2 regions of the Streptomyces sp. NPDC040545 genome follow, and region 2 is predicted to be linked to the other one. Evidence: riboswitches for the same ligand, from Rfam matches in the RefSeq annotation. Region 2 holds a riboswitch; the other holds the start of a gene.

Region 1 (5,806 bases), on a different contig from region 2:
AGAACTGGACGTGCACGGCCTCCTCGAACAGCTGGCGCGACAGGTACAGGCGCGCCTCCGGGGAGTTGATGTGCTTGTAGAGCGTCAGCACCAGGTTGTTCGAGACGATCGAGTCGCCCGTCGCGAAGAACGCGACCAGCCGGCCGATCATGTGCTGCTCGGAGGGCGTCAGCTTCGCCAGGTCGGCGACGTCCGAGTGGAGGTCGACCTCCTCGACGGTCCAGGTGTTCTTGATCGCGTCCCGGTAGCGCTCGTAGAAGTCCGGGTAGCGCATCGGGCGGAGCGTGAGCTCGAAGCCCGGGTCCAGGAGGTTCTTCTGGTCGTTGGAGCTCATTACTGGCAGGCCTCGCAGGACTCGGGGTTCTCAAGGGAGCAGGCCAGCGCCTCGGCGTCGGCGACCGCCTGCGGCAGCTCGACGGGGGTGGCCGCCTGGGCGGCGCGGGCGATCTTCGTCGCAGGGCGCGAGCGCAGGTAGTAGGTGGTCTTCAGGCCCTGCTTCCAGGCGTACGCGTACATCGAGCTGAGCTTGCCGATGGTGGGCGTCTCCAGGAACAGGTTCAGCGACTGCGACTGGTCCAGGAACGGCGTACGGGCCGCCGCCATGTCGATCAGACCGCGCTGCGGGATCTCCCACGCCGTGCGGTACAGCTCGCGGACCTCCGCCGGGATCCAGCTGAAGCCCTGGACCGAGCCGGAGGAGTCGCGCAGCGCCTCGCGGGTCTGGGCGTCCCACACGCCGAGCTGCTTCAGCTCCTCCACCAGGTAGCCGTTCACCTGGAGGAACTCACCGCTGAGCGTCTCGCGCTTGAAGAGGTTGGAGACCTGCGGCTCGATGCACTCGTACACGCCGGCGATCGAGGCGATCGTGGCGGTCGGGGCGATGGCCAGGAGCAGGGAGTTGCGCATACCGGTCTCGGCGACGCGGGCGCGCAGCGCGTCCCAGCGCTCCGGCCAGTTCAGCTCGACGTCGTAGTGGTCCGGGTGCAGGACACCACGGGCGGTACGGGTCTGCTCCCAGGCCGGCAGCGGGCCGCTGCGCTCGGCGAGGTCGCAGGAGGCCTCGTACGCGGCCAGCATGATGCGCTCGGAGAGCTTGGTGGACAGGGCCCTCGCCTCGGGGGAGTCGAAGGGCAGCTTCAGCTTGAAGAAGACGTCCTGGAGGCCCATCGCGCCCAGGCCCACCGGGCGCCAGCGGGCGTTGGAGCGGCCGGCCTGCTCGGTCGGGTAGAAGTTGATGTCCACCACGCGGTCGAGGAAGGTGACGGCGGTGCGGACGGTCTCGTCGATCCGCTCCCAGTCGATCTCGCCGTCCACGACGAAGGCGCCCAGGTTGACCGAGCCGAGGTTGCAGACGGCCGTCTCGCCGTCGTTGGTGACCTCGATGATCTCGGTGCACAGGTTCGAGGAGTGCACGACCGTGCCCGGCTCGGCGGTCTGGTTCGCCGTGCGGTTGGAGGCGTCCTTGAAGGTCATCCAGCCCTGGCCGGTCTGCGCGAGGGTGCGCATCATCCGGCCGTACAGGTCGCGGGCGGGCATGGTCTTGCGGGCCAGGCCGTCCGCCTCGGCCTTGCGGTAGGCGGCGTCGAACTCGTCACCCCACAGGTCGACCAGCTCGGGGACGTCGGCCGGGGAGAACAGCGACCAGTCGGCGTCGGCGTTCACACGGCGCATGAACTCGTCCGGCACCCAGTGGGCGAGGTTCAGGTTGTGCGTACGGCGCTGGTCCTCACCGGTGTTGTCGCGGAGCTCCAGGAACTCCTCGATGTCCGCGTGCCAGGTCTCCAGGTAGACGGCGGCGGCGCCCTTGCGGCGGCCACCCTGGTTCACGGCGGCGACGGAGGCGTCGAGGGTCTTCAGGAACGGCACGATGCCGTTGGAGTGGCCGTTGGTGCCACGGATCAGCGAACCGCGGGCGCGGATGCGGGAGTACGAGAGGCCGATGCCGCCGGCGTGCTTGGAGAGGCGGGCGACCTGGTGGTAGCGGTCGTAGATCGAGTCGAGCTCGTCCAGCGGGGAGTCCAGCAGGTAGCAGGAGGACATCTGCGGGTGCCGGGTACCGGAGTTGAAGAGCGTGGGGGAGGACGGCAGGTAGTCCAGGCGGCTCATCAGCCGGTAGAGCGAGGCCACTTCCTCCACGGCCTGGACGCTGTCGTCGGCGGCCAGACCGCAGGCCACGCGCAGCATGAAGTACTGCGGGGTCTCGATGACCTGACGGGTGATCGGGTGACGCAGCAGGTAGCGGCTGTGCAGGGTGCGCAGGCCGAAGAAGCCGAAGCGGTCGTCGGCGCCCTCGGCGAGGGTCAGTTCGACGAGCGAGTCGAGCCGGCCCGCGTGGGTGCGGACGAACTCGGCCGTGCGGTCGGCGATGAGGCCCTCGCGGTGGCCGACCTCGACGGAGGCCGAGAAGGACGTCGAGCCCTGGCTCGCGGCCTCGTCGCGCACGGCCAGCGTCAGCAGGCGGGCGGCGAGCCGGGAGTAGGCCGGGTCCTCGGAGATCAGACCGGCGGCGGCCTCCGTGGCCAGCCCGCGCAGTTCGGCGTCGTCGGCGGCGGAGCTGCGGCCGCGCAGCGCGGAGGCCGCGACCCGGCCGGGGTCGGTGTCGGGGAGGTCCGCCGTAAGTTCGGTGAGGGTACGCAGCAGCGTGGCCCCCGGGCCCTCGGTGTTGTCGCCAGAAGTGGACTCGGCGCGCGGTGCGGAAGGCGCGATGGTCACGGCGGGAGCTCTCCCTCGCTCGGCCCGGTCATCGGCGGAGCGGGGCGCGGGCGGGCGCATGCGGGCGCGACGAGAACGCGTACCCCGCATGGCGTCCACCGGCCCAACCGCGAGGCCCGGACGAATCGGCACCCGGTTCGGTCGAGCCGGGCGCGCTGTCGGCAGGTCATCGGACTTGGCGTCCGGTAGCCGGACACTTCATACCGTTGCGGGACAGTTCCGGATTCGCACCGGATTCCCCTGCGGCGACAGCAGGCATGAGCATACATGTGGGGGCGGCCCTGTGCGGTAACCCCCACATGTAGTGTCGGCGTGGCTACAGCTTGAGCCGGTAAGTGAAGAGTGTCAGACCCTCGATCGGCGCCCAGTCCCGCTCCGGAGTGCGTACGAAGCCCAGGCGCGCGTAGATCCGGTGGGCGCCGCCCATGCTGCGCTGGGTGGAGAGAACCAGGCCGGTCACGCCCTCCAGGGCCCGCGCCCGCTCGACGCAGGCCCGCACCAGAGCCTCGCCGGCGCCTTGGCCGCGCGCCTCGTGGGCGACCGCGAGCATCCGGAACTCCGCCTCGTCGGGGGCCGCGATGTCGGCGAGCGGACTGCCCGGAGCGGCGAAGGTCACACCGCCCAGCACCCGCCCCTCGCGTTCGGCGACGAGCACTTCGGCCTGGGCGGCCCGGCCGGCCACGTCGCGCAGCACGTTCAGATAGTGGTCGTCCTCGTTGAAGTCCAGATGCCCGTCGGCGAGGTAGGCCCGCGCCGTGATCTCACCCAGCTCCGCGTACTCGGCGGGCAGCGCCGTTCTGATCACCATGTCCATGCGGTCGAGTGTGCAGGACGGGCCGGCGCCGGTGCCGGGCGCGGACCCGGCGAAGGCCCCGCCGGAAGCATCCGGCGGGGCCTTCGGTGTGCGGGGCGGCTCAGCAGCAGCGGAAGCCCTCGCGGGGGTCCGCCTCGCGGGCGTCCGTACGGGCGCGTTCGAAGGCGCGGCGGGTCAGGACCTCCGCGTCCGGGTCGTGGGAGCGGGCATGGGCCACGTACCGGTCGTACGCGGCCTCCCCGGAGAACTCCCGTACGTAGAACCGGGCCCTGGCCAGCACGCTCCGTACGGTGCTCACGCCACCGGCTCCTTGACGTGTCCGCCGCCCGCCTCCGGGCCCGCCGCGGCGAGCTCCGCCCGCTCCTCGGCGGTCGCGATCAGTCCGGCCGGGGCGACGATCTTCGACTCGGTCCACGGGGTCTCGGAGAGGGCCGCCGACGCCGGGTCGCGGACGGCCTTGAGGCAGGTCCGGGCCGCGTCCGCGAGGACCACGATGATCAGGACCGCGAAGAAGGCGCACAGGACGCCGTCGACCGTGGCGTTGGTGACCACGGTGTGCATGTCGTCCATGTTCTTCGCCGGCGCCAGGACCTTGCCGGCGTCGATTCCGGCCTGGTACTTGTCGCGCTGGGCGAAGAAGCCGACCTTCACGTCGTCGGAGAAGATCTTCTGGTAGCTCGCGGTGAGGGTCACCGTCGCGTCCCAGACCAGCGGAACGCCCGTCACCCAGGCCCACTTGAGCCGGCCGGACTTGATCAGCAGCGTGGTGCAGACGGCCAGTGCGACCGCGGCGAGCAGCTGGTTGGCGATGCCGAAGAGCGGGAAGAGCTGGTTGATGCCGCCGAGCGGGTCCTTGATGCCGACCCACAGGAAGTAGCCCCAGCCTCCCACGACGATCGCGCTCGCGAACCACACGCCGGGCTTCCAGCTGACGTCCTTGAAGGACTTGTGCACGTTGCCGAGGGTGTCCTGGAGCATGAACCGGCCCACGCGGGTGCCGGCGTCGAGCGTCGTCAGGATGAAGAGCGCCTCGAACATGATGGCGAAGTGGTACCAGAAGGCCTTCATCCCGGCGCCGCCGACCACGGCGGAGAAGATCTCCGACATTCCGAGTGCGAAGGTCGGCGCGCCACCCGTGCGCGAGAGCAGGCTGGCTTCCTCGACGTCCTTCGCGGCCTGGGCGAGCGCTTCCGGGGAGATCGCGAAGCCGAAGTGGGTCACCGCCTGGGAGGCGGACTCGACGGTGGTGCCGATGACCCCGCCGGGGGAGTTGACCGCGAAGAAGAGCCCGGGCTCGATGATGCAGGCCGCGATGATCGCCATGACGGCGACGAAGGACTCGGTCAGCATGGCGCCGTAGCCGATCATGCGGACCTGGGTCTCCTTCTGGATCATCTTCGGGGTGGTTCCCGAGGAGACCAGGGCGTGGAAGCCGGAGAGCGCGCCACAGGCGATGGTGATGAAGACGAAGGGGAACATCGACCCGGCGAAGACCGGTCCGTCGCCGCTCGCCGCGAATTCGGTGACCGAGGGCATCTTCAGGGTGGGCATCGCGATGACCACGCCGAGCGCGAGGAGCGCGATGGTGCCGACCTTCATGAAGGTGGAGAGGTAGTCGCGGGGGGCGAGCAGCATCCACACCGGCAGCACCGATGCCAGGAAGCCGTACACCACCATCCAGATGACCAGCGTCTCCTTCTCCAGGGTGAAGGTGCCCGCGAAGGAGGACTCGGCGACCCAGCCGCCCGCGACGATGGCGAGCAGCAGCAGTGCGACGCCGATGACGGAGACCTCGGTGACCCGGCCCGGCCGCAGGACGCGCAGGTAGAAGCCCATGAAGACGGCGATCGGGATGGTCATGCCGATGGAGAAGACGCCCCAGGGCGAGTGCGCCAGGGCGTTGACGATGACCAGGGCCAGCACCGCCAGCAGGATGATCATGATGGCGAACACGGCGACCAGGGCGGCGGCCCCGCCGACGGGGCCGATCTCGTCCCGGGCCATCTGGCCGAGCGAACGTCCGTCGCGGCGGGTGGAGAAGAACAGCGTGACCATGTCCTGGACGGCCCCGGCGAAGATGACGCCGGCGACGATCCAGATGGTGCCCGGCAGATAGCCCATCTGCGCGGCGAGTACGGGTCCGACGAGCGGGCCGGCGCCGGCCACGGCCGCGAAGTGGTGGCCGAAGAGGACCCGGCGGTCGGTGGGGTGGAAGTCGACACCGTTGTCAAGGCGTTCGGCGGGGGTGGCCCGGGTGGCGTCCACCTTCAGCACGCGGTC
Region 2 (5,806 bases):
CCGGTCCGCGAGCCGCTTGTGCATGTGCATGTACGAGCTGTAGAAGAGCGGGTCGCCCTCCGCGAGCACGGCGACGGTCCGGCCGGCGTCCAGGTGCGCGGCCAGGCGGGCCGCGGCGGCCTCGTAGAACTCCTCCATCGCCCCCTGATACCCGCCGGGGTGGTCGGTGGTCTCGGTGGTGACCGGGTAGACCAGCGGTTCCTCGACGTGGTCGGCGCGCAGGTGCTTCGCCGCGATCGAACGGGCGATGGAACGGCCGTGGCGGGCGCTGTGGTAAGCCACGACATCGGCTTCGGCGATCACCTCGACGGCGCGCAGCGTCATCAGCGACGGGTCGCCCGGGCCGAGCCCGACCCCGTACAGCCGCCCCTTGGCGATACCGCTCATTCGGCCACGCTCGCAATGGCGTTGACCGCGGCGGCGGCCATCGCGCTGCCACCGCGCCGGCCGCGCACGATCAGGTGGTCGAGCCCCGAGGGGTGGGCGGCGAGGGCGTCCTTGGACTCGGCGGCGCCGATGAAGCCGACGGGGACCCCGATGACGGCGGCGGGGCGCGGCGCGCCCTCCTCGATCATCTCCAGCAGCCGGAACAGCGCGGTCGGCGCGTTGCCGACGGCGATGACCGAGCCCTCCAGCAGGCCGCGGTCGCGCCAGACCTCCAGGGCGGCGGCGCTGCGCGTGGTGCCCATCTTCGCGGCGAGCTCCGGTACGGCCGGGTCGGAGAGCGTGCAGATCACGTCATTGTCGGCGGGCAGCCGCTTACGGGTGACACCGCTGGCGACCATCTGCACGTCGCACAGGATCGGCGCGCCCGCCTCCAGCGCGGCGCGGGCGCGCAGCACGACCTCGGGGGTGTATCCGAGGTCCTGCGGGAGGTCGGTCATTCCGCAGGCGTGGATCATGCGCACCGCGACCTGGGCGACCGTGTCGGGCAGCCCGGAGAGGTCCGCCTCGGCGCGGATCGTGGCAAAGGACTGGCGGTAGATGGCCGCGCCGTCCTTCTCGTACTCAAACACGGTGTACTCGCTCATTTCTTCACTACGTCGGGGTCGGTGCGGGCGTCCGCGAGTGCCGCGGCAAGTTCGGAGGTGTGTACGTCGTCGCGTACGGGGCGGCCGGGCGCGGCGAGCCGGTATCCGGAGCCGGTGGCGACCAGATCCACCCAGGCGGTGCCGCGCGGATGCCCGCAGCGGCGTTCGCAGCCGGACCAGTGCACGGGCAGCGGACCCCGCGTCCGGTCGGCGACGGCCCCCGCATCGGCGCGTACGTCCGCACGAGATTTCGCACAACCGGGCCGCCCGGTACAGGCGGTGACGGACTCCCAGGCGCTGCCGGGGGCGAGGATCAGCCCGGCGTCCTCGATGCGGGCGGCTCCGTGGGCGCTCGCCGCGGGCAGGATGACGCTGCGCCACGGGGTGACACGCAGCTCGCCGCTCCCCTCGTCCGCGACCTGCACCAGGACCCGCCACTGCGCGGAGTCGAGCCGGCCGAGCGGGGGCAGTACGCACAGGGTGGCGTGGCCGTGCCCGCCCGCGCCCGACGGCTCGGGCGGCGGCGCGTACGGCCGGTCCGCGGGGCCGACGGCCGCCGAGGCGATCCCCGCGGCGTCGAGGCGCCGGCCGAACTCGGTGGTGTTCAGGGTGTGTTCGGCGGGCAGTTCGGCGACCCGCCAGGCCTGGGTGCCCGCTTCGGCGGCGGCGTCCAGGAAGTACCGGGCGGCTGTCAGCGCCGCCCGGGGGGCGTCCTGGCCGGCGAGCTCCACGGCGTCGGCGGCCCGGCCGAGCAGGACCAGCGCCCGGCCGCCGGGGCGGCCGAGGACGGTCACGTCGGGGCCGAGCGCGGCCACGTCGCCGCGCCCGTCGTCGAAGGCGAACAGGAACCGCCCGGACAGTGCGGCCGCCCAGGGGCTCGCGCACAGCAGCCGGTCGAACTCCAAGGCCCAGGCGAGCGCGTCGGGCCGGTCCTGCCCCTCGGGCCGGTGCGGCCCGTGCGGCCCGTGCGGCCCGTCCGGCCCGTCCGGCCCGTCCAGGCCGGACATGGGCGTCGCCACGATGTTCCGTACCCGCTCGTGGCTGGGCACGGGAAGCAGCCCGGCCCCGTCCAGCAGCTCCGCGAGCCCGGCGCCGCACCCGTCGGCCAGTCCGCGCAGCTGCACGTTGCCGCGCGAGGTCAGCTCCAGGTGCCCGTCCCCGAACCGGTCGGCGGCGAGCGCCAGCGCCGAGGCCTGTCGCACGGTGAGCAGCCCGCCCGGCAGCCGGACCCGCGCCAGGAACCCGTCGTCCGCCGCGTGCAGACGCAGCGCGCCCGGGCAGGCGTCACCGCGCTCCCGTATGACGGGTTCGTCCCGCGATGCGGCTGAAGGGGGCTGGGGCATGGCCGCGAGCATACCCACGATTGGGTCCCCCCGACCTGTGTCCGTCACCACCCCCACCAGCCACGTTCGCCCCCACCACCGCCCGGACCACCCTTTCGGCCCACCGCCGCCCGAGACCCTCTCCCCACCCCACCGGACCGTTCCCAGCCCCGCCGGCGTTTGAGGCGCGGGGCCCGGGGGCGACGCCCGGCCATTCCAGCCCCGCCGGCGTTTGAGGCGCGGGGCCCGGGGCAGAGCCCCGGCAACGGCGCCGCAGCCGGACCGCACCCCCGGCACAGCACCCGGCACGCCACCCGCCCGCCCCGGCCACACCCACCCGCCCCTAAGATGACCTTCCGGCGGACCACACGGCCCGCCGTCGCCGAGGACGGCGACATGGGAGGAAGCCCGGTGTGATTCCGGCGCGGTCCCGCCACTGTGAACCCCGCGGAGCGATCCGGCGACCGGGGTGAGTCAGGAACTCCCGCTGTCCTCACACTGCCCGGGGCGCGGAAACCCCGAGGAAGGCCTGCCGCCGCATGATTCTGCTGCTGTCGACGTCCGACACCGATCTGCTCAGCGCCCGCGCAGCGAACACGGCGGACGGCCCCGTCCCGTACCGGTTCGCGAACCCCTCCCGTCTCCCCCTCGACGACCTCCCCGGCCTCCTCGTCGGGGTCGACCTGGTCGTCGTACGCCTCCTCGGCGGCCTCCGCGCCTGGCAGGACGGCCTCGACCTGCTCCTGGCCCCGGGCCAGACCCGCCCGGTCGTGGTGCTGACCGGCGAGCAGGCTCCGGACGCCCAGCTCATGGAGGCCTCCACGGTCCCCATCGGCATCGCCGCCGAGGCGCACGGCTACCTCGCCCACGGCGGCCCGGCCAACCTGGACCAGCTGGCCCGGTTCCTCTCCGACACCGTCCTGCTGACCGGCCACGGCTTCGAGCCCCCGGCCGCCTCCCCCACCTGGGGCCCGCTGGAGCGCACGCCCGGGACCACCACGGGCCCGCGGATCGCCGTGCTGTACTACCGCGCCCACCAGATGAGCGGGAACACCTCCTTCGTCCACGCCCTGTGCGACGCGATCGAGGCCCACGACGCCCAGGCGCTGCCGCTGTACGTGTCCTCCCTGCGCACCCCCGAGCCGGAGCTGATCGCCGCGCTGGAGTCGGCCGACGCGGTCGTCACCACCGTCCTCGCGGCCGGCGGCACCAAGCCCGCCACCGCCTCGGCGGGCGGCGACGACGAGTCCTGGGACGCGGGCGCGCTCGCCGGCCTCGGCGTGCCGATCCTGCAGGCCCTGTGCCTGACCGGCTCGCGCTCCGCCTGGGAGGAGAACGACGAGGGCCTCTCCCCGCTGGACGCCGCCACGCAGGTCGCGGTGCCCGAGTTCGACGGCCGCCTGATCACCGTCCCGTTCTCCTTCAAGGAGCTCGACGAGGACGGCCTGCCCGCCTACGTGGCCGACCCCGAGCGGGCCGCCCGCGTCGCGGGGATCGCCGTACGCCACGCCCGTCTGCGCCACATCGACCGCCGGGACAAGAAGGTCGCGCTGGTCCTGTCCGCGTACCCCACCAAGCACTCCCGCATCGGCAACGCGGTCGGTCTCGACACCCCGGCCAGCGCCGTCGAGCTGCTGCGCACGCTGATCGCCGGCGGCTACGACTTCGGTCCCACCCAGGACATCCCCGGTCTGGTGTCCGGCGACGGCGACGAGCTGATCCGCGCCCTGATCGAGGCCGGCGGCCACGACCAGGACTGGCTGACCGAGGAGCAGTTGGCCCGCAACCCGGTCCGCATCCCGGCCGCCGACTACAAGCGCTGGTTCGCCGAGCTCCCGGCCGAGCTGCGCGACAGCGTCGAGCAGCACTGGGGCGAGGCCCCGGGCAACATGTTCGTGGACCGCTCGGCGAACCCGGAGGGCGACATCGTCCTCGCGGCCCTGCGCCGCGGGAACCTCCTCATCCTCATCCAGCCGCCGCGCGGCTTCGGCGAGAACCCGATCGCGATCTACCACGACCCGGACCTGCCGCCGTCGCACCACTACCTGGCCGCGTACCGGTGGATCCAGGCGCGCGCCGAGGACGGCGGCTTCGGCGCCGACGCGATGATCCACCTGGGCAAGCACGGCAACCTCGAATGGCTCCCGGGCAAGAACGCCGGCCTCTCCGCGGCGTGCGCGCCCGACGCCGCCCTGGGCGACCTGCCCCTCATCTACCCGTTCCTGGTCAACGACCCGGGCGAGGGCACCCAGGCCAAGCGCCGCGTGCACGCCACCCTGGTCGACCACCTGGTGCCGCCGATGGCGCGCGCGGAGTCGTACGGCGACATCGCCCGCCTGGAGCAGCACCTGGACGAGTACGCCCAGATCTCCGCGATGGACCCGGCGAAGCTGCCGGCCATCCGGGCCCAGATCTGGACCCTGATCCAGGCGGCGAAGCTCGACCACGACCTCGGTCTGCAGGAGCGTCCGGACGACGACGGCTTCGACGACTTCCTGCTGCACGTCGACGGCTGGCTGTGCGAGGTCAAGGACGCCCAGATCCGCGACGGTCTGCACGTGCTGGGCGGTGCGCCGACGGGCGAGGCCCGGGTCAACCTGGTCCTGGCGATCCTGCGCGCCCGGCAGATCTGGGGCGGTACGACGGCCCTTCCGGGTCTGCGTGAGGCGCTCGGCCTGGACGAGTCCAAGGCCACGCGCACCTCGGCGGACGCCGTGGAGGAGCAGGCCCGCGCCCTGGTCCAGGCGATGGAGGACGCGAACTGGTCCCTCGAAGCCGTGTCCACGGTCGCGGCGGACCACTCGGCGGACGTCGCGGCGGTCCTGTCCTTCGCGGCCCGCGAGGTGGTCCCGCGCCTGGCCGGCACCACGGACGAGATCGCCCACGTGGTCGCGGCCCTGGACGGCCGGTTCATCCCGGCGGGCCCCTCCGGCTCGCCGCTGCGCGGCCTGGTCAACGTCCTGCCGACCGGCCGCAACTTCTACTCGGTCGACCCGAAGGCCGTCCCCTCCCGCTTGGCGTGGGAGACGGGCCAGGCGCTCGCCGAGTCCCTCCTCAACCGGTACCGCACGGACAACGGCGAATGGCCGGCCTCGGTCGGTCTGTCCCTGTGGGGCACGAGCGCGATGCGCACCTCCGGCGACGACGTCGCCGAGGCCCTCTCGCTGCTGGGCATCCGCCCGGTCTGGGACGAGGCCTCGCGCCGCGTCACCGGCCTGGAGCCGATCCCGCTCGCGGAGCTCGGCCGCCCCCGCATCGACGTCACCCTCCGTATCTCGGGCTTCTTCCGGGACGCGTTCCCGCACGTGATCGGCCTGCTGGACGACGCGGTACGCCTGGCGGCCTCCCTGGACGAGCCTGCCTCGGAGAACTTCATCCGCGCCCACGCCCAGGCGGACCTGGCCGAGCACGGCGACGAGCGGCGCGCGACGACCCGTATCTTCGGCTCGCGCC

Evidence for each region. Region 2 has a riboswitch for cobalamin ahead of cobN (cobaltochelatase subunit CobN). Riboswitches for the same ligand answer to the same signal wherever they lie in the genome.
Region 1: it holds a riboswitch for cobalamin, as region 2 does, so the genes downstream of both, ACZ573_RS03390 (ribonucleoside-diphosphate reductase subunit alpha) here and cobN (cobaltochelatase subunit CobN) in region 2, are expected to answer to the same signal.

The regions. Positions count from the first base shown of each region.
Region 1 covers NZ_JBVIWA010000001.1:697,158-702,963, forward strand. The annotation lists gene ACZ573_RS03385 (ribonucleotide-diphosphate reductase subunit beta) at 1-334, opposite strand, end outside; gene ACZ573_RS03390 (ribonucleoside-diphosphate reductase subunit alpha) at 334-2,712, opposite strand; cobalamin riboswitch at 2,856-2,977, opposite strand; gene ACZ573_RS03395 (GNAT family N-acetyltransferase) at 3,029-3,526, opposite strand; gene ACZ573_RS03400 (CstA-like transporter-associated (seleno)protein) at 3,627-3,824, opposite strand; gene ACZ573_RS03405 (carbon starvation CstA family protein) at 3,821-5,806, opposite strand, start outside.
Region 2 covers NZ_JBVIWA010000026.1:91,486-97,291, forward strand. The annotation lists gene ACZ573_RS34065 (precorrin-2 C(20)-methyltransferase) at 1-387, opposite strand, end outside; gene ACZ573_RS34070 (precorrin-8X methylmutase) at 384-1,031, opposite strand; gene ACZ573_RS34075 (cobalamin biosynthesis protein CobG) at 1,028-2,374, opposite strand; cobalamin riboswitch at 2,719-2,850, shown strand; gene cobN (cobaltochelatase subunit CobN) at 2,893-5,806, shown strand, end outside.